Regions from separate parts of the Nocardia sp. NPDC059229 genome, predicted to be linked through region 2. Evidence: riboswitches for the same ligand, from Rfam matches in the RefSeq annotation. Region 2 holds a riboswitch; each other region holds the start of a gene.
The links. Region 2 has a riboswitch for S-adenosylmethionine ahead of ACFXHE_RS43185 (ABC transporter substrate-binding protein). Riboswitches for the same ligand answer to the same signal wherever they lie in the genome.
Positions count from the first base shown of each region.

Region 1 (7,103 bases), on a different contig from region 2:
ATGCTGGCGCGCAGGGCGGCATCGACACCGAGGCGGGACAGCAGCGGGTGAGCGCAGAAGCGGCCGTCGCGCACCCCGATGCCGTGCTCGGCGGAGAGGTAGGCGGCCACCTGGCCGGGCTCGAAGCCGTCGACGGTGAAGGCGACAATGCCGACCGCGTCGGTGCTGTCGCGCCAGATCCGCAGGAAGTTCACGCCCGGAACGGTTTTCAGGCCGTAGCGCAGGCGGTGGGTGAGGTACTGCTCGTGCTCGATCACGGTGGTCTCGTCCAGCTCGGCGAGGGCGTCGCAGGCCGCGGCCAGGGCGGCGACGCCCAGCACGTTCGGGGAACCGGCCTCGTGGCGCTGCGGGGCGGGAGCCCATTCGACGCCCTCGGTGCTCACCGCGCGCACCGCGCCGCCGCCGGCCAGGTAGGGCTCGGCCGCGTCCAGCCAGTCCCGGCGGCCGACCAGCACGCCCGCGCCGAACGGGGCGTAGGTCTTGTGGCCGGAGAAGGCCAGGTAGTCGATGCCGGTGGTGCGCAGGTCGATTCGGCGGTGCGGGGCCAGCTGGGCGGCGTCCACCAGGATGCGGGTGCCGCACTGGTGGGCGATCCAGGCCAGCCGCTCCAGCGGCAGCAGTTCGCCGGTCACATTGGAGGCGCCCGTAACCGCCAGCAGCGCAGCGGGTTTCGAGCACAGCTCGGCGACCAAGCGCTGGATGGTCTCCTCGATGGTGTCCCCGACCGGAACCACCCGGCGGCCGCGCCGGGTCCAGGGCAGCAGGTTGGCGTGGTGCTCGACGTCCAGCACCACGGTGTCACCGGGCACGCAGGCGGCGAGCAGGTTCAGTGAGTCGGTGGTGTTGCGGGTGAACACCACCACCTGGTCCTCGGCCGCGTTCAGGAAGCGGGCGACCGAACCGCGGGCCGACTCGTAGCAGTCGGTGGAGACCCGGGAGGCGTAACCCGCGCCGCGGTGCACGCTGGCGTAGTAGGGCAGTAGGTCCGCGACCCGGTCGGTGACCTGCCGCAATGCGGGTGCGCTGGCGGCGTAGTCGAAGTTGGCGTAGCCGGCCGTCCCGCCCTGGACCAGCGGGACCCGCAGGTCACAGCCGGAGACGGTGGCGAGGGCGGCACAGGTCTGGTCGGCGATAGCAGTCATCACGAAATCCCGTCGGGTTCATGGACACGCGATCGGGAAAACAGGAATCGATCGAGAGTCCGCGCTTGCCGCGCCCGGTCGGGCGTCGGCCCGGTCGTCACCCGGAGCACCCCACCGCGGAGGAGGGTTGCCGACCAGCAAGCCGGGGCTTCACGCTGGTACTCATGACCTGATTGCAGAGACTGGCAGACGGCTCGCGGGCTTGTCAACCCTGACCGGCGCGGCCCGGCGGGGTCGGACCTGCCCGGCCCAGACGCATCGTTCGAGGTCCGGAACCCGTTCGCCGCTCCGGCCGGCGGGTGAGATAAAGCGCTGTATTCCGCGCAGCCGACCTGTTCGAGCACGCGCCAGCCGTATTCGGCGGCAGTCCGGACACCCCGCCGGGATGCAGCCCGCGGGCGCGGTGGCGAGCGCCGCGAAGGTGGCGCGCACGGCCCGCTCGGTCGGGTACTGGGTCACGCCCTCCCAGAGGAACAGGGTCGTCGACTCGGCGCGATAGCCGGACTCGGCCGGCGCGGGTGTCGAGGCCCGCGCCTCAGCAGCTGCAGCGGACCTGAGGGGGTGTGGCGTACGGCACATCCGTTTCGGAAAAATCGTCCGAAAGTTGGATCGGGTGGGCCGCAAAGTTCGAATCGCGCGAACGTTGCTGGGGCGTATGGTCGAGTCGAAGTTAGGGTAGCCAAAGTGGTGTGCCCCCGAGTTGACCACGAGGAGCCCGACCATGCTGGAGACCAGCACCCCGTTCTCGACGCTCATCCGCACCGCGACCGAGCAGCAGCACAACGAGGCGGAACACTCCACGTTCATGCGCGACATGCTCGGCGGGCAGCTCGGGGTGGAGGCCTTCTACCGGTACACCGCCCAGCTCTGGTTCGTCTACGCCGCCCTCGAAAAGCACTCCGCCGCACTGGCTTCCGACCCGGTCGCGGGTCCGTTCGTCAAACCGGAACTGGCGCGGCTGGCCGCGCTGGAGGGCGACCTGGCCCACCTCGGCGGCGCGAACTGGCGCGATGAACTGACCGCGCTGCCCGCCACCACCGCCTACGCCGCCCGCATCGAGGAGTGTGCGGGCGACTGGCCGGCCGGCTATGTCGTCCACCACTACACCCGCTACCTGGGCGATCTCTCCGGCGGCCAGGTCATTCGCGGTACCGCCGAGAAGCTGTGGAACCTGCCCAAGAAGGGCGACGGCGTGCGGTTCTACGTCTTCGAGGACATCGCCAACCCGGCCGCGTTCAAGCGCGACTACCGCGAGGCCCTCGACCAGCTTCCCCTCGACGGCCCCGAGGTCGATCGCGTACTCGACGAGGCGCGACTGGCGTTCACGATGAACACTGATCTGTTCCGTGAGCTGGGTGCGGAATTCAGCGCGCGGAACTGAAACTCGCAACCCCGAAGGTCGCCGACCCCCGTTGATCGACAGGGGCGGCGGCCTTCGTCATTTCCGCGGGGCGTCGTCGACCCTGTTCGTCGGGGGCAGGGTCAGCGATCTCACCCTTGCGCCGGGCCACGGTGATGGGTTGCCATGGAGGGCATGAGTTTTCCGCTGCTACTGAGTTTCGTGGGGTTGTGTGTGCTGCTCGCGCTCACGCCGGGGCCGGATACCTTTCTGGTACTGCGATTCTCGATGGCCGGATCGCGACCCGGAATCGCGGCGGCGGTGGGCTCGGCGTTCGGCGGGATCGTGTGGGCCACCGTGGTCGCGGCCGGGGTCGCGGCGCTGCTGGAGCAGTCGGCGACCGCGTATCGCACGCTCAAGGTGATCGGCGGAATCTACCTGGTGTACCTGGGCGTTCGGGCGCTGCTGGCGCATCGGCGCGGGCCCGGCGCGGCGGCCGGCGGGGCGGATGTCGCGCCGGCCCAGGGTGCGCCGGCGTCGCTGCGCTCGGCGTTCGCTGCTGGATTGCTGTCGTGTGTCTTCAATCCGAAGGTGGGATTGTTCTACCTCGCGGTACTGCCGCAGTTCCTGACCCGGGTGACATTCCTCAACACGCTCACGCTCGGGGCCATCGAATCCAGTGTCGCGGCAATCGAAATGATCCTGCTGGCAGTGGCGGCCGCGCGGGCGGTGGAGTTGCTGCGACGGCCGCGCGTCCGGGTGCGGCTGGAGCAGGCGAGCGCGGCGATCCTGGCGGCGCTGGGCATCGGCACGGCGGCCTCGGCCGCGGCCTGAGTCGGCGCCTGAGTCAGTCGGCGATCTCGGCGCGGTGGTACGCGCCGTTGTAATACACCAGCGGGCCGACCGCCGGGGAGTTCTCGGTGTTGTCGTTCACCTGGGTGACCAGGCCGATGACCAGGGTGTGGTCGCCGATCGGGAGGAGCTGATGGACCGTGGCGCGGACCCAGATGGGAGTGCCGTGCAGCACAGGTTCGCCGCTGCCGAGCGTCGTCCACAGGGACCGGTCGGTAAAACGCTCCTCGGCGGTCCGGCTGAACCGCTGGGCCAGATGCTTCTGATGCTCGCCGAGGAAATGCACCACCAGCGATTCGGCCCGCAGCATGGCCTCGATGCTGGAGGAGGTCTCGGCGATATTGAACGAGATGAGCGGCGGCTGTGCCGAGAGCGAGGCGAACGAGGTGGCGGTGAAGCCCACCGGACCCTGGTCGGACTCGAGCGTGACGATGGTGACCCCGGCCGGATAGTGCCGCATGGCGGCGCGGTACTGCTGCGCGGTAATGCCGCTCAGATCGTCGGGCACGTGTAGCTCGGTGCCGGGCGTCGGGGAATCGCTCACGTCACGAAACTACGTGGTCGAACGCCCGGTTATTCCACCCTGTAAGGAATTGCCCGGTCCACGCCTGTAGGTGGCGCTCAGTCCACATCGATGGCCAGGCCCGCGGTGATCCGGACCAATTCCCCGAAGGTGGTGCGGAACAGCGTGTTCGGATGCCCGCCCGCGGCCCACAACTCCTGATACTGCGACAACGCCGTGTCGACGAAGGTCGGCAGATTGGTGGGGTGCCCGAGCGGGGCGACACCCCCGATGGGCTGCCCGGTCACCTCGCGGACCATGGCCGCGGGCGCCCGGGAGAGCGTGCCCTCGAGGCGCTCCCCGGTGCGGCTCAGATGCACCTGGTGCGCACCGGAAACCAGCAGCAGCACCGGATCGTCGTCGAGCAGGAAGACCAGCGATTTGGTGATCGCCCCGACGGTCACGCCGAGCGCGTCGGCGGCTTCCTGCGCGGTGTGGGTGGGACTGGGCTGGGTGATGATCACCCCGTGATGGCCGCGCGCGATCAAGGTGTCGGAGACCTTCGACGCGACCGGTGGCAGGGACCTGCGCATGGCAACCAGGGTAGAGCGATTGCGGTGGATGTGCCGGGGATCAATAGTCGGGATAGCCCTCCTCCGGGCCCAGCAGCTCGGTGAGGCGGTCGCGCACGATCGGGGCCAGCTCCTCGACGGTGCGCTGCGAAACCCACTGGTGCGCACAGGAATCGAAGACCCGTTCCAGGTCGATCGCGGACAGGGCGTGCAGCTCCGCCGCGGCGGCCGTCTGGAGTGCGGCGTGGCCCGGGTACGGGCGGCCGTCGGCGATCTTCTGGGCCCAGGTGACATTGCAGCAGCATTCGTACAAGGCATGAGTCGCGCGGCGGCGGGGGAGCGTATTGAAGCGGTCGAGGCCGATTCCGTGATGCATCAACATCCAGACCTCACACACGGGATGGGCGAGTTGTGCGGACCCGCTAATCGTCCGCCGGAAGGCGGTTCGAAAACACTGGGACGCAGCAGATTTAGCACAGGATTAACACCGGCCCGACACGCCCCCGGCACCCCCGATACGCTGGACCGATGACCGAATGGAAGGCTTTCGAGGTCGAAAGCAAGGACCACATCGCCCAGGTGACGCTCACCGGTCCTGGCAAGGGCAATGCCATGGGCCCCGACTTCTGGCGCGAACTGCCGCTGATCTTCGGCGAACTCGACGCCGACCCGGACATCCGCGCCATCGTGCTCACCGGATCGGGCACGCACTTCTCCTACGGCCTGGACCTGCCGGCCATGAGCCCGCTCTTCGGGCCGCTGCTGGCCGACCGGGCGCTCGCCGGGCCGCGCACCGACTTCCTCAAGCACGTGCGCAGCATGCAGGACTCGGTCACCGCGGTCGCCGACTGCGTCAAGCCGGTCATCGCGGCGATCTCCGGCTGGTGCATCGGCGGCGGACTGGACCTTATCGCCGCCGCGGATGTCCGCCTGGCCAGCGCCGACGCCAAGTTCAGCCTGCGCGAGGCCAAGGTGGCCATCGTCGCCGACATCGGCTCGCTCCACCGGCTGCCGGGCATCATCGGCGAGGGGCACGTGCGTGAACTCGCCTACACCGGCAAGGACATCGACGCGGCCCGCGCCGAGAAGATCGGCCTGATCAACGACGTGTACGCCGACCAGCAGGCCGTGCTGGACGCCGCCCACGCCATGGCGCGCGAGATCGCCGCCAACCCGCCGCTGGTGGTGCAGGGCATCAAGGACGTCCTCGACCAGCCCAAGCGCGGCAGGATCGCCGACGGGCTGCGCTACGTGTCGGCCTGGAACTCGGCGTTCCTGCCGTCCGAGGACCTCACCGAGGCCATCCAGGCGGTCTTCGAGAAGCGCTCCCCGGAGTTCAAGGGGAAGTGACCCCAGGGGGTTCCGGCCCCGTAAAAGGACCCCATGCCTCCGGTTCCCGGCCTATCGTTTTGGGCGGGGGACCGGAGGTTTGGCCATGGCTACATCCGAGGTGAGCGAGTCGACCGGTGCGGGCGGCTTCACCCATCGCGAAATTCTGGTGATCATCAGCGGACTGCTGCTGGGCATCCTGCTCGCGGCGCTCGATCAGACCATCGTGTCCACCGCGATCCGGACCATCGCCGACGATCTGAACGGGTATTCGCTGCAGGCCTGGGCGACCACCGCGTATCTGATCACCGCCACCCTGGCCACGCCGCTGTACGGCAAGCTCTCGGACATGTACGGGCGCAAGCCCTTCTACCTCGCCTCGATCACCATCTTCGTGACCGGCTCGCTGCTGTGCACCTTCGCACAGTCCATGTACGAGCTGGCCGCCTTCCGGGCGCTGCAGGGGCTGGGCGCGGGCGGGCTCATGTCGCTGGCGCTGACCATCGTGGGCGACATCGTGAGCCCGCGCGAAAGGTCCAGGTACCAAGGGTACTTCCTGGCCGTGTTCGGTACCTCGAGTGTGATCGGGCCGGTGCTGGGCGGGCTGCTCGCGGGACAGCACAGCATTCTCGGGATCGCGGGCTGGCGCTGGGTGTTCCTGGTGAACGTCCCCATCGGCCTGTTCACCCTGGTCGTGGTGACCCGGGTGCTGCGCCTGCCGCCACGCGAGAAATCCCGTGACCGCGTGGACTACTGGGGTGCGCTGGCGCTCGTCATCGCCATGAGCCCGCTGCTCATCGTGGCCCAGCAGGGGCGCGAATGGGGCTGGGGCAGTGCGCGATCCATCGTCTGCTACCTGATCGGCGCGCTCGGGGTGATCGCCTTCATCCTGGTGGAAGCCGCGCTGGGAGAAGCCGCGCTCGTCCCGCTGCGCATCTTCGCCAACCGCACCTTCGCGCTCGGCGTCGTCATCTCGTTCGTGGTGGGCGCAGGCATGTTCGGCGGAATCCTGCTGCTGCCACAGTATTTGCAGGCCGACCGGGGTGCCAGCCCGATGCTGGGCGGGCTGCAGATGATCCCCATGGTGCTGGGCATGATGATCGGCTCGGTGATGTCGGGACAATTGATCTCGCGCACCGGGCACTACCGCGTCTACACGCTGCTGGGCTCGGCCATGATCACCATCGGGCTGTTCCTGCTGCACTACCTGAAGGCCGATACGGCGTTCTGGATCGTGGTGCTGTTCATGCTGTGCGTGGGCTTCGGGCTGGGCAATCTCATGCAGCCGCTCATCGTGGCGCTGCAGAATGCGTTGCCGCCCAAGGACATGGGCGTCTCCACCGCTGCCGCCACCTTCTTCCGGCAGA
Region 1 is NZ_JBHZAK010000005.1:376,137-383,239, reverse strand. Features, by position in the region: gene ACFXHE_RS15240 (aminotransferase class V-fold PLP-dependent enzyme) at 1-1,142, opposite strand, end outside; SAM riboswitch class IV at 1,199-1,312, opposite strand; gene ACFXHE_RS15235 (heme oxygenase (biliverdin-producing)) at 1,864-2,523, shown strand; gene ACFXHE_RS15230 (LysE family translocator) at 2,677-3,315, shown strand; gene ACFXHE_RS15225 (flavin reductase family protein) at 3,329-3,877, opposite strand; gene ACFXHE_RS15220 (YbaK/EbsC family protein) at 3,955-4,428, opposite strand; gene ACFXHE_RS15215 (2-oxo-4-hydroxy-4-carboxy-5-ureidoimidazoline decarboxylase) at 4,469-4,783, opposite strand; gene ACFXHE_RS15210 (crotonase/enoyl-CoA hydratase family protein) at 4,936-5,757, shown strand; gene ACFXHE_RS15205 (MDR family MFS transporter) at 5,843-7,103, shown strand, end outside.
Region 1: another riboswitch for S-adenosylmethionine. It lies ahead of ACFXHE_RS15240 (aminotransferase class V-fold PLP-dependent enzyme); the one in region 2 lies ahead of ACFXHE_RS43185 (ABC transporter substrate-binding protein).

Region 2 (7,103 bases):
CTCGGCGAGCAGCGAAATCCATTTCAGCACCGGCACATTCGCCAGCGCACGCAGTGGCCGCGCGGCGCGCAGCGTGGGCTGCAGGCCGACATCGACGTTCTCGCGGACGGTCATGTTGCCGAACACGCGGCCGTTCTGGAAGGTCCGGGCGATGCCCGCCGCGGCGGCCGCCTCCGGGCGGCCCGGGCGAATCCTGGTGCCGTGCACCAGGACTGCCCCGGCATCCGGCTTCAGCACGCCGGAGATCAGATTGACCGTCGTCGACTTTCCGGACCCGTTGGGGCCGATGATCGAGACGAATTCACCCGGCGCGATGGAGAATTCGACCCCATCCACGGCTCGCACGCCGCCGAATGAGCGGCGCAGACCGGTGACCTCGAGCACGTCAGGCGTTGACCGGGACACGATTCCTCCTCACCAGAATTCCCTGGGGCCGGAACCGCACCACCAGCAGCAATACCAAGCCGTACAACACGATTCGCCACGACGGCGCCAGCCGTAGCAGCTCCGGCACCCCGATCAGCACCACCGCGCCCAGCACCGCGCCGTAGGGCGAGGCGGTACCGCCCAGCACCAGGATGGTCACCACCAGCAGCGACATCGGCAGGTTGAACACCGTCGGGTCGATGTAGGAGTACTGGTGGGCCAGCAGCGCGCCGCCGATGCCGGAGAAGAACGCCGCCACCGCGAAGGCCAGCGCCTTGTAGTCGCGCACCGGCACCCCCGCCGAGCGGGCGGCCACCTCGTCGGCCCCGATGGCCCGGATGGCGATCCCCAGCCGGGACCGCTGCACGCCGACGATGACCGCCAGCACGATGGCCAGCACCACCAGCTCCAGCCGGAAAATCTGGGTGTGCGTGGTGAATTCGTACCCGAACAGACTGGGCGCGGGAATCCCGAAGATGCCGTAGCTGCCGCGCGTCACCGGCTCCCAGTTGCGGATGATCGCCACCGTCACGATGCCGATGCCCAGCGTCGCGATGGCCACATAGTGCCCGCCCAGCCGCCACAGCGGCGCGGCCAGCACCGAGGAGGCCACGGCCGCGACGAGGCCCGCGGCCACGATGGCGGGCAGGAAGGCCCAGCCGTGCGACACCGTCAGCACCGCCGAGGTGTACGCGCCGATGGCGATGGGACCCGCCTGCCCGATGGCCAGCTGTCCCGCCGACCCGGCCACCAGCGTCATGGAGACCGCGATGATGGCGTAGGCCAGGATCTGGGTGCCCACCGAGATGCCGTAGTCGTCCGCGATCAGCGGAATCGCCACGCCCGCAACGGCGAACGCGATCAGGGCATGCCACCAGCGCACCCGCAGTTCCCGTCCCGACCCGAGGAAGGTGCCGGTCAGGGGCTCGGATTCGATGGCGGGCGGCCGGGCGAGCAGGCCGCCGGGCCGCAGCACCAGGAAGATCACCAGCAGGCCGAAGGTGATCAGATCCCGGTAGCCGTCACCGAACCAGTAGATGCCGAACGCCTCCACCAGCCCGAGCACGAAACCGCCGATGACCGCGCCCGGAATCGACCCCAGCCCGCCGATGGTGGCGGCCACGAATCCGGTCATGCCGACGATGCCGCCGCTGGTCGGCGAGATGTTCGAGTTGTAGAGGCCGACGAAGATGCCCGCCAGCCCGCCCAGTCCGGAGGCGATGGCGAAGGCCAGCGACTGCACCCGGCCCACGCCGATGCCCATCTGCGCGGCGGCGTCCGGGTCCTGCGCGGTGGCGCGAATGGCCAAACCGTGGCGGCTGTACCGCAGGAAGGCCCACAGTCCCGCCATCACCGTGAGGGTGAGGGCGAACATGACCACATCGGAGGTGCCGAACCGCACCCCGCCGACCCGGAAGTTGTTGGTGGGCAAGACCTGTGGGAAGGGCCGGGTGTCGGGTCCGAATACCAGGGCGACCACGTTCTCGATGATCAGCCCGACCGCCACCGTCGCCAGCAGGGCGGCAATGGCAGGGGCCCGCCGCAGCGGCCGCACCGCCAGGATGTCGATGGCAACGCCGACCAGCGCCGTCGCCGCCACCACCACGCCCAGCGCGGCCCACCAGGGCACGCCGTGCTGGGCGATCAGCCACCAGCCCAGCACCGAACCGAACGCGAAGATCGAGCCGTGCGCGAAGTTGATGACATTGCTGACCCCGAAGATGAGGGTGATGCCCACGGCGATGAGCGCGTACGCATTGCCGTGCACCAGACCCGCGATGAGCGTGTCGAACATCTATTTGGCGCTTCCGACCGGGACGAATTTGCCGCTGCGCAGTTCCAGCTCGATCGGCTTCACGCCGCTGGGCCGCCGCGTCTGCTGGTCGAAGGCGAAGGTGCCCAGGCCGATTCCGTCGAAGTCCTTGATCTCGCGCAGGCCCTTCAGCACGCCCTCGCGGGTGGCGCCGCCGGTCTTCGCGGCCTTCACCAGCACGTTCAGCGCGTCGTAGGCGTAGACGTTGAAATCGCCCGGGTCCGTATCGAACTTGGCCCGGAACTTGGTGACGAAGCTCTGGATCTTGGGGCTCGGATCCGACGGAGTGAAGACGCCGTTCACGATGTCGCCCTCGGCCGCCGCACCCGCCAGATCGATGAACTGCGGGGTGTTCTGGCCGGCGAACAGCTGGCCGGTGAACCCGACATCACGCAGCTGCTTGACCACCAGCGCGCCGTCCGGGCCGTAGCCGAGGTGCACGAAGGCGTCCGGGTTGGCGTCGCGGCCCTTGATCAGCACCGGCCGGAAGTCCTGCGAATCCGGCAGGATGGCCGAGGAGTAGGCGATCTCGATGCCCTTCTCCTTGGCGAACTGCTCGAAGAATTTGAAAGCCTGCTTGCCCCAGTCGGTTTCGAGGTAGACGACGGAGACCTTCTTCGCCTTGGACCGCACCCACTCGGCATTGCGCTCCATGTACACGTCCAGCGTGATGGAGGGGCTCCAGGAGTAGTCGCCGCCCTTGGTGAAATCCACCGAGGAGTTGGTGAACCCGTACTGCACCAGCTTGCCGCGGTTGTACACCGGCGAGGCCGCGATGGAGGCGGGCGAGGAGAAGTCGCCGAGCTCGGCGATGATGGACTTGTCGCCCACGAACTTGGTGGCGATCGGCACCGTCTGCTTCGGATCCGACTGCGAATCCTCCCATTTCAGCGCGACCTTCTTGCCGTCGATCCCGCCCGCCGCATTGATCTCGTCCAGGGCCAGGTCGAAGCCCTGCTGCCAGAGCCGCCCGTACTCGGCCGACCCGCCCGTCTTCGGGCCCGACACCCCGAAGTACACGGTGTCCGACTTGCTGTCCGACGACTCGTTCCCGCACGCCGACAGCAGCCCCGCCACCGCGGTCACCGCCGCCACACCCACCAACACCCGGAATCCACGCGACCCGGACCAGTTCCTGCTCATTGCTACCTCTGCACTCGTGCACCGACACCGCGCCGGGGCATGGGGACTCGACCGCGACCGCCGAAGGCGTACGGTGCGGGAAAGAGAATCGCCCGCATGGAATTCGGGCGCTGGGCCTCAGCCGTTGGCCGGGCGGCATCCAGACATGGACCTGTGCTCCTTCGACTAGCGCTTGCGGGGTCCGCGTGGACGCCGCCTGGTCGTCACCCGGGGCACCCCACCGCCGTGCGAGGGTTGCCGATCAGCGAGCCGGGGCTCGAACATGCTGATACTCGTGACCGTGGGCAGAACGGTAGCCGCGGCCACCCCGCGCCGACACCATTCGAATCACCCTGATGCCAACGACCCGTCCACACCGACGAGAGGAAAGCCCTTGCCACCCCTGCAAATTGCCGTCTGCGGCCCCAGCACCTGCACCGACACCGAGTCCACGGCCGCCCGCGAGGTGGGCCGGCTGCTCGCCGCGGCGGGTGCGACCGTGCTGTGCGGCGGCGGTTCGGGCGTGATGGCCGCCGTCGCCGAAGGCGCTTCCGGCGCAGGCGGACTCGTCCTCGGCATCCGTCCCGACACGGATCGTGACGCGGTCTGCCCGGGCCTGACCGCGGCGATCTATACGAATATGGGTGAGGCCCGCAATGCGATCCTGGTGGCCTCGGCCGACGCGATCATCGTCATCGGCGGCTCGTGGGGCACCCTGTCCGAGCTGGCATTGGCGAACCACCGCGGTATTCCGGTCGTATCACTGCGCGGCTGGCAGGTACACGATGCCGACGGCCACGCGGTCGACGCCTCGATCCCCGCCCTCGACCCCTCGCACGCCGTGGCCCTCGCGCTCGCCCCGCCGATCTATCCGTGAACGCCCGCACCGCGCGCGGCCGGTGCGCCGAGAACGGTTGCTAGTCAGCCGGTTGCGCGGCGAGGTGGGCGGCCAGCCAGCGCGGGAACTCGGTCAGATCGCCGAGCACCACATCCGCGCCCGCGGCCGACAGCTCCTCGGCCGCATAGGGCCCGGTGGTCACCGCCACCGACACCGCGTCGGCCACCTTGGCCGCCCGCACATCGCCGAGATGATCCCCCACATAGATCGAGGCCCCGCGCTCCCGCAGCACCTCGCCCTTCTCCTCCGCCCAGGCCCCGCCGACCAATTCGTCGACCGCCAGCCCGAGATGATCGAGATGCAACTGTGCGTGCGGCCCGTTCTTCGCCGTGATCACCAGCACCCGCCCACCGGCCCGATGCACCGCCGCCAGCGCGTCGACCACCCCCGGCAGATGCTCCGCCGCGTGCACCGCCAGATCCGGATACAACTCCCGGTACATCGCGACGATCCCCGGCACCTCGTGCTCCGGAAACCACTGCGCCGCCTCGTGCGCCAGCGGCGGCCCGAGCCGCGACACCACCAGCTCCGAATCGATCGCCACCCCGGTCCTGGCGGCCACCGCATCCCACACCGCCGCAATCCCCGGCCGCGAATCGATCAGCGTCATATCGAGGTCGAACCCGACCACCAGCCCACCGGTGACTGCACCCGAACGATCAACACTCACCCCCAGACCCTACGACCCACGTCCACCCACCCGACCACGGCCACACCCGACCACCGTCGCACCCACTCAGGACCGTGCACGGCGCGATACCCAGCGGCGGCGCCGACCCGACCGGTGCAGCCCGGGCGCTGAGTAGGCCGGCACCATCGGCGCTCGCCCGAGCTGCGGCAATCATGGGATCCGGCAGGCTGTTCCGTGACGACCTGGGCAGCAGGCTCGCCCGGGACGGAAAATCGCGAGCATGTCCGGTGCGACCCGAATTAGGCTCGGGCGCATGCCGAGTGATCAGGGAACGCTTTTCTGTGGGACGGAGCTGGCGGCGCGGATCGAGCGGGTCGAAGCGGAGCTCATTGCGAAGGGCAGTGCGGCGGCCGCGGACCGTGTGGGAGTCGATGCGGGGTTCGTACTACCGGTAGCGGGCGGGGTGGCGTCGTTCGCCGAGGACGGGTCGCCGCTGAACAAGGTGGCCGGGCTCGGATTCGCGGGGATACCCGAGCCGTCGGAACTCGACGAGATCGAGCGGTTGTTCGCGGCACGGAAGACGCCGGTACAGGCCGAGGTCTCGCAGCTCGGCGATCCGGGTGTCGGCGAACTCCTCACCGCGCGCGGTTATCTGCTGGTGTTGTTCGAGAACGTGCTCGGACTGGAGCTCGGCGGCGAGCGTGCCGCGGTGGTCGCTGACGGTGTCGACGTGAAACCCAGCCGCGAGGACGAGTTCGACACCTGGCTCGAAGTGGTCGCGGAGGGGTTCGCGCATCCCGATACCCAGGGTGTGGCGTCGCACGAGGAATTTCCGGCCGATGTCATCGCCCGGGCCATGCGGGATCTCACCGGCGCGGCGGGGGTGCGGCGGTATCTGGCCCGGCGTGACGGGCGGGTGGCGGGCGGGGCGAGCATGCGCATGTCCCAGGGCGTCGCCCAGCTGACCGGCGCGGCAACCGATCCCGCGCATCGGCGGCACGGGGTGCAGTCGTCGCTGCTGTCGGTGCGCCTCGCCGAGGCGACCGCGGCGGGCTGCGATATCGCGGTAGTGACCACCCAGCCCGGTTCGAAGTCCCAGCAGAATGTGCAGCGGCTGGGCTTCGGGCTGCTCTACACGCGGGCGATCCTGGTCAAGCCCTGATCGGCCCGGTCGGGTCGTGCCCTGATCAGCCCGGCAGCCGGTGCGCGGCAATCGGTTTCAGGTGTTCGCGCAGCAGGTCGCCGTCGTCGCCGAAGAGCTGGGCGTCGGTGTCGACGGCGGTCTGCACACCCTGGCCGGCCAGTTCCCGTCCGGCGGAGGTCAGTTCGATGCGCAGGACCCGGGCGTCGGCCGGATCGGCGTGACGGAGGAGCAGGCCGCGCTCCTCCAGCCCCCGAATCACCTTGGACGCCATCATCCGATCCGAGCCGGACATGTCGGCCACCTGCTGCTGGGTCGGCAGCTCGCCCGCCCGGCTCAGCCAGCCCGCCGAGGCCAGCAGGTTGAACTGGGTGGGGGTGAGGCCGAGCGGGCGCAGATTGCGCTCCAGCGTCGCCCGCCACTCGAGCGCGGCGTGGTGCAACCAGAAGCCCGGGCTCATGAGCGGTCCCCGCGGCACGCCACGCGCCTGCCGCGAAGTTCCCGGCGCCCGCCCCGATGATTCAGCCACGCCGTAGCGCCTCCTGCTCCAGTGCCGCGAAGGTCAGCGGCATGTCCGCGCGCATGGCCTTCTCCCAGACGAGTTTGAACAAGGGCCCGAACGGCCCGTGCACCTCGACATTCTCGGCCACCCGCACGGTGCCGTCGCCGAGGGCCCGATAGGTGCGGTGGCCGCGCAGCTTCCCGAACGGAATACCCGCCTCACTGGTCCACGACTGTCCCGGCTCCACGGCGACGATGGTGAACGGCCCCGCCGGCGCCCCCTTCGGCTTGACCCACCCGGTGGTCCCGGCCGCGAACTCGCCGTCGATGCGGGACTTCTCCTCGTGCGGGTCCCATTCCGACCAGCGGGCCACATCGGTGGCGACCGCCCAGATCTTGTCGATGTCGCCGGTGATCACGGCCTCTTCGGTGAACGAGTACATCATGACTGCCATCTCCCCTCGGGAAATTCTGTTGTTGCGACAACAGTAACCGTAGTCGCGACAACAATCAACCCTTCCGGCGATTCGATCGCCGCACACGACAACGGGGCCCGGTGACGGACGGCATC
Region 2 is NZ_JBHZAK010000047.1:3,475-10,577, reverse strand. Features, by position in the region: gene ACFXHE_RS43195 (ABC transporter ATP-binding protein) at 1-405, opposite strand, end outside; gene ACFXHE_RS43190 (ABC transporter permease) at 386-2,221, opposite strand; gene ACFXHE_RS43185 (ABC transporter substrate-binding protein) at 2,222-3,382, opposite strand; SAM riboswitch class IV at 3,546-3,662, opposite strand; gene ACFXHE_RS43180 (TIGR00725 family protein) at 3,756-4,238, shown strand; gene ACFXHE_RS43175 (HAD family hydrolase) at 4,279-4,929, opposite strand; gene ACFXHE_RS43170 (GNAT family N-acetyltransferase) at 5,204-6,052, shown strand; gene ACFXHE_RS43165 (MarR family winged helix-turn-helix transcriptional regulator) at 6,078-6,560, opposite strand; gene ACFXHE_RS43160 (SRPBCC family protein) at 6,553-6,987, opposite strand.

Region 3 (7,103 bases), on a different contig from region 2:
TTGCGGCCGATGGCGTTCAGCACACCGGTGAGCGAGATGTAGTTGATGTCGTGTCCGGCGCGGTCGGCCATCGGGCCGTACTGGCCCCAGCCGGTCATGCGGCCGTAGATCAGGCGCGGATTGCGTTCCAGCGCCGTGTCGGGGCCCAGCCCCATGCGCTCGGTGACGCCGGGCCGGAAGCCCTCGAGCAGCACGTCGGCCTTCTCGATGAGCCCGAGCACCTGCTCGATGTCGGCGGGATCCTTCAGGTTCGCCTCGACGATGGTGCGGCCGCGCCACTGCGGACGCTCCATGAAGCCGGGCAGCATGCCGGGACGCTGCACCCGCACCACGTCGGCGCCGAGGTCGGCGAGCAGCAGTGCCGCGTGCGGACCGGGGCCGATGCCGGCCAGTTCAACAACCCGGATGCCCGCGAGCGGGCCCTGCTTGGCGGTGGATGGAGTGCTCACGCCCTACCTCGGTTCGTCGTCGAATCCTGCGCACCGGCTCACACACCGGTGTTGACGGTATGACAATAACGCGACGTCTCCGCGGCCCTCAGGGGGTGGCCCGTTGCGCTAGCGATCGATGATCGGCAGCGGCAGGGTGGGCGGGGGCGGGGGTCCGGGGAGCTCCGAGCGCGGCAGCCGCAGGGTGGGCGCTTCGCCCGCGGCCAGGCGCATGGTCGGGTTCGGGTCCTCGAACAGGCGTTCCTTGGCGGGCAGCCCGTAGAACGCGCGGGCATTGTCCTCGAGCACCCGGTGCAGATCGGAGCCCACGGCGTCGGCGAGCAGCGAGATATCGGCGTCGCGGAACGGCCGTCCGGCCCGGGTGCCGGGCAGGTCGGTGCCGAACATCAGGGCCTCGGGGTTGACGGTGTGGATCTTGCGCAGGGCCGAGCCCACATTCATCGCCACCCGCCCGAAGCCGGAGGCCTTCACCTTGGCCCCGCGGTCGACCAGGTTGAGCAGGTAGGGCAGGCAGTCGTCGGACATGCCCAGATGGTCGATCGACAGCTTGGGCAGTTTGGTGATGACCGGTTCCAGCGAGCCCAGCATGGACCCGTCGATGTAGAGCTCCACATGCCAGCCGGCCAGTTCGTAGGCCCGCAGCGCCAGCATGGTGAGCCCGACGATGTCGCCGCCCGCGCGCTTGAGGTTGAACCGGATGGCCCGCACCCCGGCCCGGTTCAGCTCGAGGATCTCGGCGTCGGTGGCGTCCACGTGCAGATTGGTGACACCGACCCAGCCCTCGCCGAGTTCGGCGAGGGCGGCCAGCAGATAGCTCTGATCGGTGCCCTGGAACGACCCGCTGACCAGGGCGCCACCGTCGATATCGAAGCGGGACATGCGCTTGCGATAAGCGGCGATGGTGTACGGGTCGGGCAGGTAGCCCTCGTTCTCGACCAGCGGGAACCGCGGATCGAAGATGTGGAGATGGGCATCGAACACGTGATCAGCATGCCTCAGAACGGTGACATGTGTGGACAACCTTGTCCGGCAGCCGGATTGGCGCTGGTCAGGACACCTTGCCCGGAGCTGGTCAGGAAACCTTGCCGGGTTCGGAGGCGGCGAGCATCTCGTCGCGCTCGACGACCTTGACCCGCTCGCGGCCCTGCGGCTCGCCCAGGGCGCGCTCGTGCGCGTCGAGGCGGTACCAGCCGGCCCAGGTGGTGAACGGGATGCCCTTGTGCTCGAGGAATTCGGTGACCGCCTCCAGCTCCGGCCGCGCGGCCGGGGTGAAGTTCGCGGCGTCGTCGAGCAGGCAGGCGATGGTCTCGTTGGCGTCGCCCTTGGTGTGGCCGATGAGGCCGACCGGGCCGCGCTTGATCCAGCCGGTCACGTAGGTAGCGGGCATGTAGCGAGCCGCACCGTCGGCGTCCTCGTCGACGAGCACGCGCCCGGCCTCGTTGGGCACGGTGCCGGCCTGGTCGTCGAAGGGCAGCAGCGGGATGTTCTGCGACAGGTAGCCGACCGCGCGGTACACGGCCTGGATGTCCCAGTCCTTGAATTCGCCGGTGCCCTTGCAGTTTCCGGTGCCGTCGAGCTGGGTGCGCTCGGTGCGCAGGCCCACGACCTTGCCGTCCGCGCCGAGGATCTCCGACGGGTTCTCGAAGAAGTGCAGGAACAGCTTGTGCGGGCGGTCGCCGACATCGCGGATGGCCCACTGCTCCAACGTATTGCAGATCATGTCGACCTGCTTGGAGTGGCGGCGCGCGGCCTCGGAGCCCTCGTCGTAGTCGATGTCCTCGGGGTCGACGATGACCTCGATGGTCGGGGAGTGGTCGAGTTCGCGCAGTTCGAGCGGGGTGAACTTGGCCTGGGCGGGTCCGCGGCGGCCGAAGACGTGGACCTCGAGGGCCTTGTTGTCCTGCAGGCCCTCGTAGACGTTCGGCGGGATCTCGGTGGGCAGCAGTTCGTCGCCGGTCTTGGCGAGCACGCGGGCCACGTCGAGGGCGACGTTGCCGACACCGAGGACGGCGACCTTCTCCGCGTCCAGCGGCCAGGTACGCGGCACGTCCGGGTGGCCGTCGTACCAGGACACGAAGTCGGCGGCGCCGTAGGAGCCGTCGAGGTCGATCCCCGGCACCTCGAGGGCGCGGTCGGCGTTGGCGCCGGTGGAGAAGATGACCGCGTCGTAGAACTGCCGCAGGTCCTCGAGGTTGATGTCGACGCCGTAGTCGATATTGCCGAGCAGTCGGACCTGCGGTTTGTCGAGGACCTTGTGCAGGGCGGTGATGATGCCCTTGATGCGCGGGTGGTCGGGCGCGACGCCGTAGCGGATGAGGCCGAAGGGCGCGGGCATGCGCTCGTAGAGGTCGATGCTCACCTCGGCATCGGACTTCATCAAGGCATCGGCGGCGTAAATACCGGCCGGGCCTGCGCCCACGATCGCAATGCGTAGCGGGCGGGTCGCTGCACTCTGTTCGGTCATTCTTCCGCGCACCCTTTGGGTCGAAACTAACTTGTCGTCAAAACTCAGCCGTCGTTCTTAGCTTAGGCTAAGTTGACGTCCTGGCTTCGGTGACCGCCGTTGGCCCCCGACGCTGCAGCGTTGCTGCGTAGTCTTGCTATTCCCGCGCCTGGGGCGGAAATTCTGCTGATTCTATCGATGGCGCACGGGGCCCTTCACGCGCAGGGCCGTGAACTGTGGGAATGCCGAGGCCCGAACCGTGGCAATGCCGTGCCGGGCGGACGGCGGCGACCAGGCATGATCTACCCATGAGCGACGCCGAGGAGACAGCCGGGGAGACATCGGTTCCGATCGATCAGAACGAGGCCCGCAGCATGTGGCCGTTCCTGGTGGCGGCGAGCGTCATCGCGGTCGTGATCCTGGGCATCGTGATCGCGACGCTGGTCTCGCCGGTTGAGAAGAATGTCACAGATTCCGATCGGCTCGCGGTGGCCGCAGGCAACTTCATCAAGTCCCGTAGCGAGACCGGCAAGTACGATCCGACCCTGTCCTGCAAGGGATTCGACGAGAACGCCTCGCCGCTCGAGGTCGCGGCCGCGACCGGGGGGACCATCACGTTCGACAAGCTGGCCGACCCGGCCGTCGACGGCGAGAAGGCCACGGCGCAGGTCACTTTCACGGTCTCCGGCGCCCAAACCACCTCGACCTGGCACTTCACCCGGGAGAATTCCCGCTGGTTGGTCTGCAATTCCTGACAACGGCCGAAGTCGCGGCCGGGGTTTGACAGTGGGGCCGTTTTTTCGGCAATCTCAACCCAGGTCATGAGTACCAGCGTCAAGCCCCGGCTGGCTGGTCGGCAACCCTCCTCCGCGGTGGGGTGCTCCGGGTGACGACCTGGCCACGCATCGGACAGCGGTGCGGCAAGTGCGGATTCACAGGAGGTACAAGTGAGCTACGCGGGTGACATCACGCCGAAGCAGGCGTGGGAACTGTTGCGCGACAACCCCGATGCGGTGCTGGTGGATGTGCGCACCGAAGCCGAGTGGCGGTTCGTCGGGGTGCCCGACACCAGCGGCATCGGCCGGCCGACCGCGCTGATCGAGTGGGTGGACGTCTCCGGCACGCCCAATACCCGTTTCACCGATCAGCTGAAGCAGGCGCTCGGCGATCGCGGCCAGGACTCGGCCGCGCCGGTCATCTTCATCTGCCGCTCCGGCCAGCGCTCCATCGGCGCGGCGACCGCCGCCACCACCCTCGGCATCGCCCCGTCCTTCAATGTGGTCGACGGCTTCGAGGGTGCGCTCGACGGTCAGGGGCATCGCGGCGGCACGGGCTGGCGGGCCGACGGCCTGCCCTGGCGTCAGTCATGAGTTTCGTGTCCGGACGGATCGCAGGGAGGCAGTCATGATCACCGGTGGTTCCTTCGACAAACCGCTCCCCGAGGGCGTCGGCCCCGCCACGCAGGCCGTGCGCGGCGGCACCCGGCGCTCGGGCTTCGACGAGACCTCCGAGGCGCTGTTCCTCAATTCGGGTTTCGTCTACGAGAGCGCCGAGGCGGCCGAGGCGTCCTTCACCGGCGATATCGAGCACTTCGTCTACTCCCGCTACGGCAACCCGACGGTCGCCATGTTCGAGGAGCGGCTGCGCCTGATCGACGGCGCGGAGGCCTGTTTCGCGACGGCCTCCGGCATGTCGGCGGTGTTCACCGCGCTGGGCGCGCTGCTCGCCGCGGGTGACCGGCTGGTGGCGGCGCGCAGCCTGTTCGGCTCCTGCTTCGTGGTGGCCAACGAGATCCTGCCGCGCTGGGGCGTGGAGACCGTCTTCGTCGACGGCGAGGATCTGGACCAGTGGGAGCAGGCGCTGTCGGTGCCGACCCAGGCCGTCTTCTTCGAGACCCCTTCCAACCCCATGCAGACCCTCACCGATGTCCGCGCGGTCTCCGATCTCGCGCACGCGGCGGGCGCGAAGGTGGTGCTGGACAACGTCTTCGCCACCCCGCTGCTGCAGCGCGGCTTCGACCTGGGTGCCGACATCACCGTGTACTCGGGCACCAAGCACATCGACGGGCAGGGCCGCGTCCTCGGCGGCGCGATCCTCGGACCGCAGGACTACATCGACGGCCCGGTGAAGAGCCTGATGCGCCACACCGGTCCGGCGCTGAGCCCCTTCAATGCGTGGACCCTGCTCAAGGGTCTGGAGACCATGCCGCTGCGCCTGCGCCAGTCGGTGGACTCCGCGCTGAAGATCGCCGGGTTCCTGGAGACCCATCCCGCCGTGGCGTGGGTGAAGTATCCGTTCCTGTCCTCGCACCCGCAGTACGAGCTGGCCAAGCGTCAGATGTCCGGCGGCGGCACGGTGATCACCTTCGAGCTGAAGGCGTCGGAGAACGAGGCCAAGAAGCGCGCTTTCGAGGTGCTCAACCGCCTGCGCATCGTCGACATCTCCAACAACCTCGGCGATGCGAAGACGCTGATCACGCATCCGGCCACCACCACCCACCGGGCGATGGGCCCGGAAGGTCGTGCGGCCGTGGGGATTACCGATGGCGTGCTCCGCATCTCCATCGGGCTCGAGGATGTGGAGGACCTGCTCAATGACCTGGACCGGGCACTGAGCTGATCCGCCGAGTATTCGAACCGCCGAGTATTCGAAGGGCCGGAACCCACTGGGTTCCGGCCCTTTTCGTGCACGGGGGCCGACGGGGGTTCGGAAGCGGCCCCTGGAGTCGTCGAGCATTGTTTGACAGCATGCTGTCAAAAATGACAGCATGCTGTCATGATGAAAACAGTCCACATGGCCGTGTACGACACCTTCTCGGACTGGGAGGTCGGGCATGCGACCGCGCACATCAATCGCGAACTCTGGCACCGCGAGCCGGGAACCTGGCAGGTGAAGACGGTCGCCCTCGGCGCCGAGCCGATCACCTCGATGGGCGGCATGCGGGTCCTGCCCGATCTGGTTCTCGATGAGCTGAAGCCCGCCGACAGCGCCATGCTGATCCTGCCGGGACTCGAAACCGAGCAGCATCCCGAGACGCCGGCCGCCTTCGCGCGCAAGGCCCGGGAGTTTCTGGCGGCCGGGGTGCCGGTGGCGGCGATCTGCGGCGCGACCTTCGGGCTGGCGCAGGAGGGCCTGCTGGACGGTCGGCGGCATACCAGCAATGACGCGGGATATCTTGCCTACAGCGGATATTCGGGTGGCGAGCACTATGTTCAGGCGACCGCGGTCACCGACGGTGACCTGATCACCGCGACCGGCACCCGACCGGTCGATTTCGCCCGCGAGATCTTCGCGCGCCTGGGTATCTACGAGCCGCACGTGCTGGAGTCCTGGTACCGGCTGTACGGAAACAATGATCCCGCGGGCTTCTACGCGTTGTTCGAGTACGAGCAGCAGCGCGCGGCGGCCGCGCGGTGACCCGCACCGCGCAGCAGCTGTTCGGGGCCGCGGCCGTCACGTCGTTCAAGCTGAACGGCCAATTCCTCTCGATCGCAGAGGAATTGGCCAAGCCGTCCGGGATCACGGTCGCGTGGTGGCAGGTGCTCGGCGCGATTCTGCACGAACCGCTCCCGGTGGCCGGTATCGCCCGCGCAATGGGTATCACCCGCCAGAGCGTGCAGCGCATCGCGGATGTGCTGGCGGACAAGGGATTCGTGGAATACCGCCCCAATCCGGCGCATCGGCGCGCGAAGCTGGTGGCCATCACCGAGGCGGGTCACGACGCGGTGCGGCGGATCGACCCGCAGCACGCGGCCATGGCGAAACGGCTGGTGGCGCAGCTGGGTATCGAGCAGCTCGCCCACATCGTGGACGCGCTGACGACCCTGTCGGCTGCCCTCGACGCGCTCGAGGGTGACGTGACGGGCATGGCCTGACTACAGCGCGAACGGGTCCTTGGTCTTGCCGACCAGGGCGGCCACCGACGGCAGGATGGTGGTCGGGCGGTACGGGAACTGCTCGACCAGGGCCGGGGTGGAGATGCCGGTGGTGACCAGGATGGTCCGCATGCCCGCCTCCAGGCCCGCGATGACGTCCGTGTCCATCCGGTCGCCGATCATGACGGTGGACTGGGAGTGGGCACCGATGCGGCGCAACGCCGATCGCATCATCAGTGGGTTGGGTTTACCGACGTAGTAGGGCTTGCGGCCGGTGGCCTCGGTGATGAGGGCGGCGACGGAGCCGGTGGCCGGAAGGATGCCTTCGCGGGACGG
Region 3 is NZ_JBHZAK010000018.1:84,851-91,953, reverse strand. Features, by position in the region: gene ACFXHE_RS33340 (CaiB/BaiF CoA transferase family protein) at 1-449, opposite strand, end outside; gene ACFXHE_RS33335 (amidohydrolase family protein) at 558-1,430, opposite strand; gene ACFXHE_RS33330 (FAD-dependent oxidoreductase) at 1,522-2,913, opposite strand; gene ACFXHE_RS33325 (hypothetical protein) at 3,201-3,647, shown strand; SAM riboswitch class IV at 3,710-3,825, shown strand; gene ACFXHE_RS33320 (rhodanese-like domain-containing protein) at 3,840-4,262, shown strand; gene ACFXHE_RS33315 (O-succinylhomoserine sulfhydrylase) at 4,297-5,511, shown strand; gene ACFXHE_RS33310 (type 1 glutamine amidotransferase family protein) at 5,668-6,309, shown strand; gene ACFXHE_RS33305 (MarR family winged helix-turn-helix transcriptional regulator) at 6,306-6,767, shown strand; gene ACFXHE_RS33300 (HAD-IIA family hydrolase) at 6,768-7,103, opposite strand, start outside.
Region 3: another riboswitch for S-adenosylmethionine. It lies ahead of ACFXHE_RS33320 (rhodanese-like domain-containing protein); the one in region 2 lies ahead of ACFXHE_RS43185 (ABC transporter substrate-binding protein).

Region 4 (7,103 bases), on a different contig from region 2:
CCGCAGCGCCGGGGCTCATGCCGGGACGGCCACCGCCGTAGGGCGGCGGGGGCGGGCCGCCGTAGCCCGGGCCACCCGGGGCGTAGCCGCCGCCGAAACCACCGCCGCCGAACGGGGCGGGCGGGGGCGGCGGGGTGCCGCGGCGACGGCGGACGAACGCGACGACCGCCGCGATGATGCCGCCGATGACCAGGATCGGGCACAGCAGGCCCAGCCAGCCCCAGCCGCTGCTCTTGCTCTCGGGCTTGGCGGCGGGCTGGTGGGCGGGGGCCGGGTTGCCGGCCTTGACGCTGGTGGGCGCGGTCTGATCGGCGGCCGTCTTCAAGGCGCCCAGCGCTGCGATGGTCGCACCCGTGTAATCGCCGCTGCCGAGCGCGTTTCCGAAGGCGGTCCCCGCGGGCGTGGTGTCGCGGATGTGGGAATTCGCGCCGGTGCGGATGGTCAGCCACTTGGTCTTGGTATTGATGGCCAGCACTACGTCGGTCGGATTCTTGACGTGGGTCTGGGTCTCCGTGTCGAACTTGGCCCGATCGTCGGAGTACTTCTCGGTGGTGAAGATCTGCACCGGATCCGTCAGCTGCAGCGCGGCATTCGTCACCTTGGTGACATCGAGCACCTTGGAATCGTCGTGAACGGTGACCGGCCCGGCCGCGGCCGTACCCGTCGCCAGCAGGATCACCCCCGCCACCGCCGACAGCAGCAACAGCAAACGCTTGACCATCTGAACTTTCCTTCCCGGGCGACCTTCCTGCCGCCGCGGCATCGCCTGCGACACTACGACGTCCCCGCCTCGATCGCTGTCCTCGAGCATGTGCGCTGTATCGCAGGCCCCACCCGTCAACCCGGACCCCGTCCGCGACAATGGGGTCGGGCGCGGGAAGGGAGTGCGGCGTGTCGACAGTGGTCCGGGCGACCATCAAACCCGGCAGCAAGAAGGGGCCCCTGGTCGAGATCCTCGACGATGGCGCGCTGCAGCTGTACGTCCGCGCCCCGGCGGTGGAGGGCAAGGCCAACAAGGCCGCCATCGAGCTGCTGGCCGCCCACTACGGCGTCCCCAAATCCGCGGTCCGCCTGACCGGCGGCGCGACCTCCCGCTTCAAGCGCTTCGAAATCGACGACTGATCCCGGAGACTCAGACCGCGCCCGGAAAACCCAGCTGCCGCCAGGCCTCGTACACGGCGACGGCCGCGGCATTGGACAGATTCATCGAGCGCCGGCCCGGCAGCATTGGGATGCGCAGCTGCTCGGTGACGCGGGGATCGGCGAGCACCTCCTCGGGCAACCCGGTCGGCTCGGGCCCGAAGAGCAGCACATCGCCCGAGCGATAGGCGACATCGGTGCTGTGGGTGGTGGCCGTCGCGGTGAAGGCGAAGACCCGCTCGGGCCGAATGGCATCCCACGCGGCGGCGAGACTCTTGTGCACGGTGACGACGGCCAGGTCGTGGTAGTCCAACCCGGCCCGGCGTAGCTTCGGCTCGGATAGGTCGAAGCCGAGCGGTTCGATCAGGTGCAGTTCGCAGCCGGTACCGGCCGCCAGCCGAATGGCATTGCCGGTATTCGGGGGGATGCGAGGTTCGAAGAACACGAGATGGAACACGGGCTCCAGCATCGCAGAGGGCCGGATAAGCTCGTCCGGTGACTCCAGCCCATGCCGCACCCGAGAGCCGTAGCAGTCGTGCGGGGGAGTTCGTCCGGAACAATCTGCCCATACTGCTGGTAGCGGCGGTGCTGGTGGTGGCCGTGGTCTTCCTGGCCTGGGACCGCTGGCGGCGCGGCACCTTCTTCTTCGGCGGCGGGACGCTACTGGCGGCGGCACTGCGGCTGATTCTGCCGACCGACCGGGCCGGTCTGCTCGCGGTGCGCAGCAAGGGTTTCGACGTCGCCTGGCTGACGGTGCTGGGCGGCGCGATCATTGCGCTGGCCGCGACCATCAGCAGCCTCGGCGTCACCTAGACCGCGCCGAGGTCGGGGCCGCGACCGGAGTCGCGGCACTGAATGTTCGATCGGGGGTGGCCGCGAACCCGCGGCGCTGGGGGATTGCTAGACCGAGGTTATGCGGCGGCCGAGCTCACGGCGCAACACTTCCTGGTCCGGGAGTCTGTGCAGGACACGGAGTATGGCCGGGCGAAGTTCACGCTGCTCGTCCTCGGAGAGCAGATCGACGAGATCGCGTAGATCCATGTCATCGAATGCGGCGGTCATGCCTGAATACATTACGTGTGCCGAGCCTCGCGCACACGTATTCCGGGCCGCCGGTTACGGAGGTGTCATGTGTGCGAAACCGGAAGCGCGTCACGGCAATTCGCGCGAAACGGACACGATACGCGAGGTAACGCGCCTCCGGTGAGGCAGCGGAGATGCAGCGGACGGGCAGCGTTGTTTCAGCGGTCCGACTCGCGCTGGGCGCGGGCCAGATCCATCGTCTCGAGCATGAGTTTGCCGACCGCCTCGGTCTCGGTCAGAAATCCGTCGTGGCCGTCCCGGGACCGGATGATCTCCAGCCCCTTGGAACCGGGCAGCAGATCGGACAGCTCCTGCAGGGTGCGCAGCGGGAACAGCCGATCCGAGTCCACCCCGCCGACCACGCACGGCACCGGCGTGGACCCCAGCGCCGCCGCGATACCGCCGCGGCCACGGCCCACGTCGTGACGGTTCATGGCCTCGGTGAGCAGCACGTAGGTGGCCGGGTCGAACCGCGAGATCAGCTTGTCGGCCTGGTACTCCAGATAGCTCTGCACCGCGTAACGCCCACCCGCCCACGGGTCCTCATCGCCCTGGGCATGGTTCTCGAACCGGTGGTCGAGCTCGAACTCGGTGCGGTAGGTCAGGTGCGCGATGCGCCGGGCGATGCCCATGCCGGTCATCGGGGCGCGCCCGGTGCCGTGGTAGTTGCCGCCCTGCCAGTCCGGATCGGCCGTGATGGCGGCGATCTGGGTGGTCTGGGTGCCGATCTGGTCGGCGGTGCCGCGCGGGCCGACCGCCAGCACCAGGGCCGCGCCGACCCGCTCGGGCCGGGCGACCATCCATTCCAGCACCCGCATGCCGCCCATGGAGCCGCCGACCACGGCGGCCAGGCGGTCGATGCCGAGCAGGTCGAACAGCGTGATCTCGGCGGTCACCTGATCGCGGATGGAGATCTCGGGAAACCTTGCGCCCCAGGGCTTTCCGTCCGCGGCCAGCGAGGACGGCCCGGTGCTGCCCTTGCAGCCGCCGAGCACATTGGTGGCGATGACGCACCACTCGCGGGTGTCCACCGGCGCGCCGGGACCCACGATGCCGTCCCACCAGCCGGCCTGGCCGTGGTGCACGTCGGCGGGGCCCACCACGTGCGAATCACCGGTCAGCGCGTGCTCCACGAGCACCACGTTGTCCGCGTTCGCCGATAGTTCGCCCCACCGCTGCACAGCCAGCGTGACATCGGGAATGACGGCTCCGGTCTCGAGCTCGATATCCCCGATGGCAATGCTGCCGAGCGTCCCGTCGGGCGGCGGCAGCAGCAGCTCCGCCGCGTGCCGGGACGTGCTCGATTCGATGTTCACGGTCAACTTGCCGCCGCCGTCAGTCCGGCGCGCAGATCCGCCAGGATGTCGCCGATCCCCTCGATACCCACGGCCAACCGGACCAGACCAGGTGTGACACCGGAAGCGAGTTGCTCGGCGGGCGTCAGCTGGGAATGCGTGGTGGAGGCCGGGTGGATGACGAGCGAGCGCACGTCCCCGATGTTAGCGACATGGCTGTGCAGCACCAGCGCCTCGACAAACTTCTTGCCGGCGTCCACGCCGCCGGCCAGCTCGAAGGAGACGATGGCGCCGACGCCCTTGGGTGCCAGCTGTTTGCCCCGCTCGAACCACGGGGAGCTGGGCAGCCCTGCGTAGTAGACCTTCTCGACGCCGGGCTGCTCGGCCAGGAACTCGGCCACCGCCTGGGCGTTGGCCACGTGCCGCTCGATGCGCAGACTCAGCGTCTCGATGCCCTGCGCGATGAGGAAGGCGTTGAACGGCGACACCGCCGCGCCCAGATCGCGCAGCAGCTGCACCCGCGCCTTGAGCGCGTAGGCCGGCGCGCCGAGATCGGCGAACACGGCGCCGTGGTAGCTGGGGTCCGGGGTGGTGAAACCGGGGAAGCGGGACTCGCCCGCCGCGTCCCGCACGGTCCAGTCGAAGTTGCCGCCGTCCACGATCACACCCGCGACCGCGGAGCCGTGGCCGCCCAGGTATTTGGTGGCCGAGTGCACGACGATGTCCGCGCCCAGCCGCAGCGGCTGGATCAGGTACGGCGTGGCGACGGTGTTGTCCACGATCAGCGGCACGCCCGCCGCGTGCGCGACCTCGGCGATGCCCGGGATGTCGAGCACCGAGCTGCTCGGATTGGCGACCGTCTCCCCGTAGAACGCCTTGGTGTTGGGCCGCACGGCCGCGCGCCACTGCTCGAGATCGTCCGGATCCTCGACGAAGCTGACCTCGATGCCCAGCTTGGGCAGCGAGTAGTGCAGCAGGTTGTAGGTGCCGCCGTACAGGTGCGGGCTGGCCACGATGTGGTCGCCGGCCTGAGCCAGATTCAGGATCGCGTAGGTCTCCGCGGCCTGACCGGAGGCCAGCAGCAGCGCGGCCACACCGCCCTCGAGCGCGGCGATGCGCTGCTCCACCGCGTCCTGGGTGGGGTTCATGATGCGGGTGTAGATATTGCCCGGCTCGGCGAGCCCGAACAGCGCGGCGGCGTGATCGGTGTCGCGGAAGGCGTAGGAGGTGGTCTGGTAGATGGGCAGGGCGCGGGCTCCGGTGGCCGGATCGGGAGCCTGTCCGGCGTGAATCTGCTTGGTCTCGAAGGACCAGCCGGCCGGATCCAGGGTGCCGTCAGCCGAGACGGCCGCGGGCGCGGTCGAGTCACTCATGTGTTCTGCTCCAAAAACAAGGTCGCCGAATGGCGGAAGTTTGACGTTATCGAGAGGCGAATGGGCTTCGACAACAACACATTTCGGTAGACCTCCTAGTTGCGCTTGCGTTCGGCCTTCGAACGCCCGGTCTGCACCCGGAGCACCCCACCGCAGCTGGAGGGTTGCCGATCAGCAAGCCGGGGCCTTAACGCTGATGCTCTTGACCTGTTGCGCGATTCTAGCGGGCGGACGCCGCTGTTTCGGAAGTGGGGCTGGCCACAGCGGGCCCCGCGCAGGTGCGCACGAATTCGTGATACGCGCCGACCACGGCCTCCGCCATGCTGCGCGGTGACTCGATCAGACGCTCGTCGGCGAAGCCGGAATCGGAGTCCGATTCGGTGCCGGCCCGCATGATGGCGTGGAAGGTGCCGAGCAGCAATCGAACTCGCAGATCCGCGACGGTGGTGCCAAGGCGTTCGGCCAGCACCTGCGCGGTCTGCTCGGTCTTGTTCTCGGTGGCGGCCATGCTGCACGCCCGCACCGCGGCGGTGGACCGGATGATGCGCTGCATCTGCTGGAACCAGCGGAAGGGCAGCGGTTCGTCGTGGTCGACGACGCGGTCCACGATGGACAGGAAGCTGTCCAGCAGCGCTTTCAGCTCGTTGCCGGTGCTCGGCTGCTCGCGCAGCGCGTCCGCGTGTGCCCGCGCCCAGTCGGCGATGGGCGCGATGACGATGTCTTCCTTGCTGTCGAAGTACCGGTTCACGGTGCGCGGCGAGACGTCGGCCGCGTCGGCGATCTGTTCCACGGTGGTGGCGTCGAAGCCCTGGTCGTCGCACAGCCGCAGGGCGACATCGATGATCCGCGCCCGGGTCTGTTCCTTCTTCCGCTCACGCAGGCCCGGCCGGTGACGTGCGATCACACCGAGGTGAGTTGACAACTCCGACATACCTCCATGGTAAGGGTTCGAACGCTTCTCATGTCCCATTATGCCAACTGTCGCAGTGCGACAAATTTCTCTTGACGCCAATTGGCTGCAGGGGTCAAGATGGTCGAGGGTGTCCCGGACCGTCCGTGAGGAGACGACATGACCGCCGCGACCACAACACTCGAAGATCGATCACAAAGCTCGGACCGGCGCGGAGCTGCGCGCTGGTGGGCCCTGGGCGTACTCGCCATGGCCCAGCTGATGGTGGTGCTGGACGCCACCATCGTCACCATCTCCATGCCGTTCGCCCAGCGTGACCTGGGCATCAGCGACGGCGACCGGCAGTGGGTGCTCACCGCCTACACGCTGATCTTCGGCGGCCTGCTGCTGCTCGGCGGCCGCCTCGCCGACTACCTGGGCCGCCGCCGCATGTTCCTGATCGGCCTGGTCGGCTTCGCCGGGGCGTCGGCGCTGGCCGGGCTCGCGCAGAACGGCGCGGAACTCTTCGCCGGGCGCGGGCTGCAGGGCGCGTTCGCCGCCCTGCTCGCGCCGGCCGCGCTGTCGCTGGTGTCGGTCACCTTCACCGAGGCCAAGGAGCGCGCTCGCGCGTTCGGCGTCTTCGCAGGTGTGTCCGCGGGTGGCGCGGCCATCGGCCTGATCGTGGGCGGCGCGCTCACCGAATACGCCAACTGGCGCTGGTGCCTGCTGGTCAACACCCCGATCGCGCTGATCGCCTTCCTGGGCGCGCTCGCCTTCGTGGTCCGGGACGTGCCCGCGCCGCGCTCCGGCGGCTACGACCTGCCCGGCGCGGTGACAGCCACGCTCGGCCTGGTCTCGGTGGTCTACGGCTTCAGCCGCGCGGCCTCCGACGGCTGGACCGCGAGCACCACCCTGGCCCTGCTGGTCGCGGGCGTCGCGCTGCTGGCCGCCTTCGTCGCCATCGAGCGGCGGTCCTCGAATCCCCTACTGCCGCTGCGTATTCCGGGGGAGATCAACCGGGGCGGCTCGTTCCTCGTGGCGCTGCTGCTGCCGATCGCCATGTTCGCCATGTTCATCAACATGAGCTACTACTTCCAGATCACGCTGGGCTGGTCGGCGCTGAAGGCGGGGGTGGCGTTCCTGCCCTTCCCGATCGGCATCGTCGTCTCCGCGGGCGTCGCGAGCGGGCTGCTGCCGCGGATCGGGCCGCGGCCGCTCATGATCACCGGTTCGGTGCTGGGCATGGCCGGGCTGCTGTATCTGTCGCGGCTGAGCTTCGGGGACAGCTACGCCGGGGGCGTGCTGCCGGCAGTGATTCTTATC
Region 4 is NZ_JBHZAK010000003.1:373,560-380,662, forward strand. Features, by position in the region: gene ACFXHE_RS10515 (hypothetical protein) at 1-721, opposite strand, end outside; gene ACFXHE_RS10520 (DUF167 domain-containing protein) at 862-1,122, shown strand; gene ACFXHE_RS10525 (tRNA (cytidine(34)-2'-O)-methyltransferase) at 1,133-1,597, opposite strand; gene ACFXHE_RS10530 (DUF3017 domain-containing protein) at 1,636-1,953, shown strand; gene ACFXHE_RS10535 (hypothetical protein) at 2,041-2,202, opposite strand; gene ACFXHE_RS10540 (homoserine O-acetyltransferase) at 2,382-3,500, opposite strand; gene ACFXHE_RS10545 (bifunctional o-acetylhomoserine/o-acetylserine sulfhydrylase) at 3,542-4,891, opposite strand; SAM riboswitch class IV at 4,988-5,099, opposite strand; gene ACFXHE_RS10550 (TetR/AcrR family transcriptional regulator) at 5,112-5,822, opposite strand; gene ACFXHE_RS10555 (MFS transporter) at 5,961-7,103, shown strand, end outside.
Region 4: another riboswitch for S-adenosylmethionine. It lies ahead of ACFXHE_RS10545 (bifunctional o-acetylhomoserine/o-acetylserine sulfhydrylase); the one in region 2 lies ahead of ACFXHE_RS43185 (ABC transporter substrate-binding protein).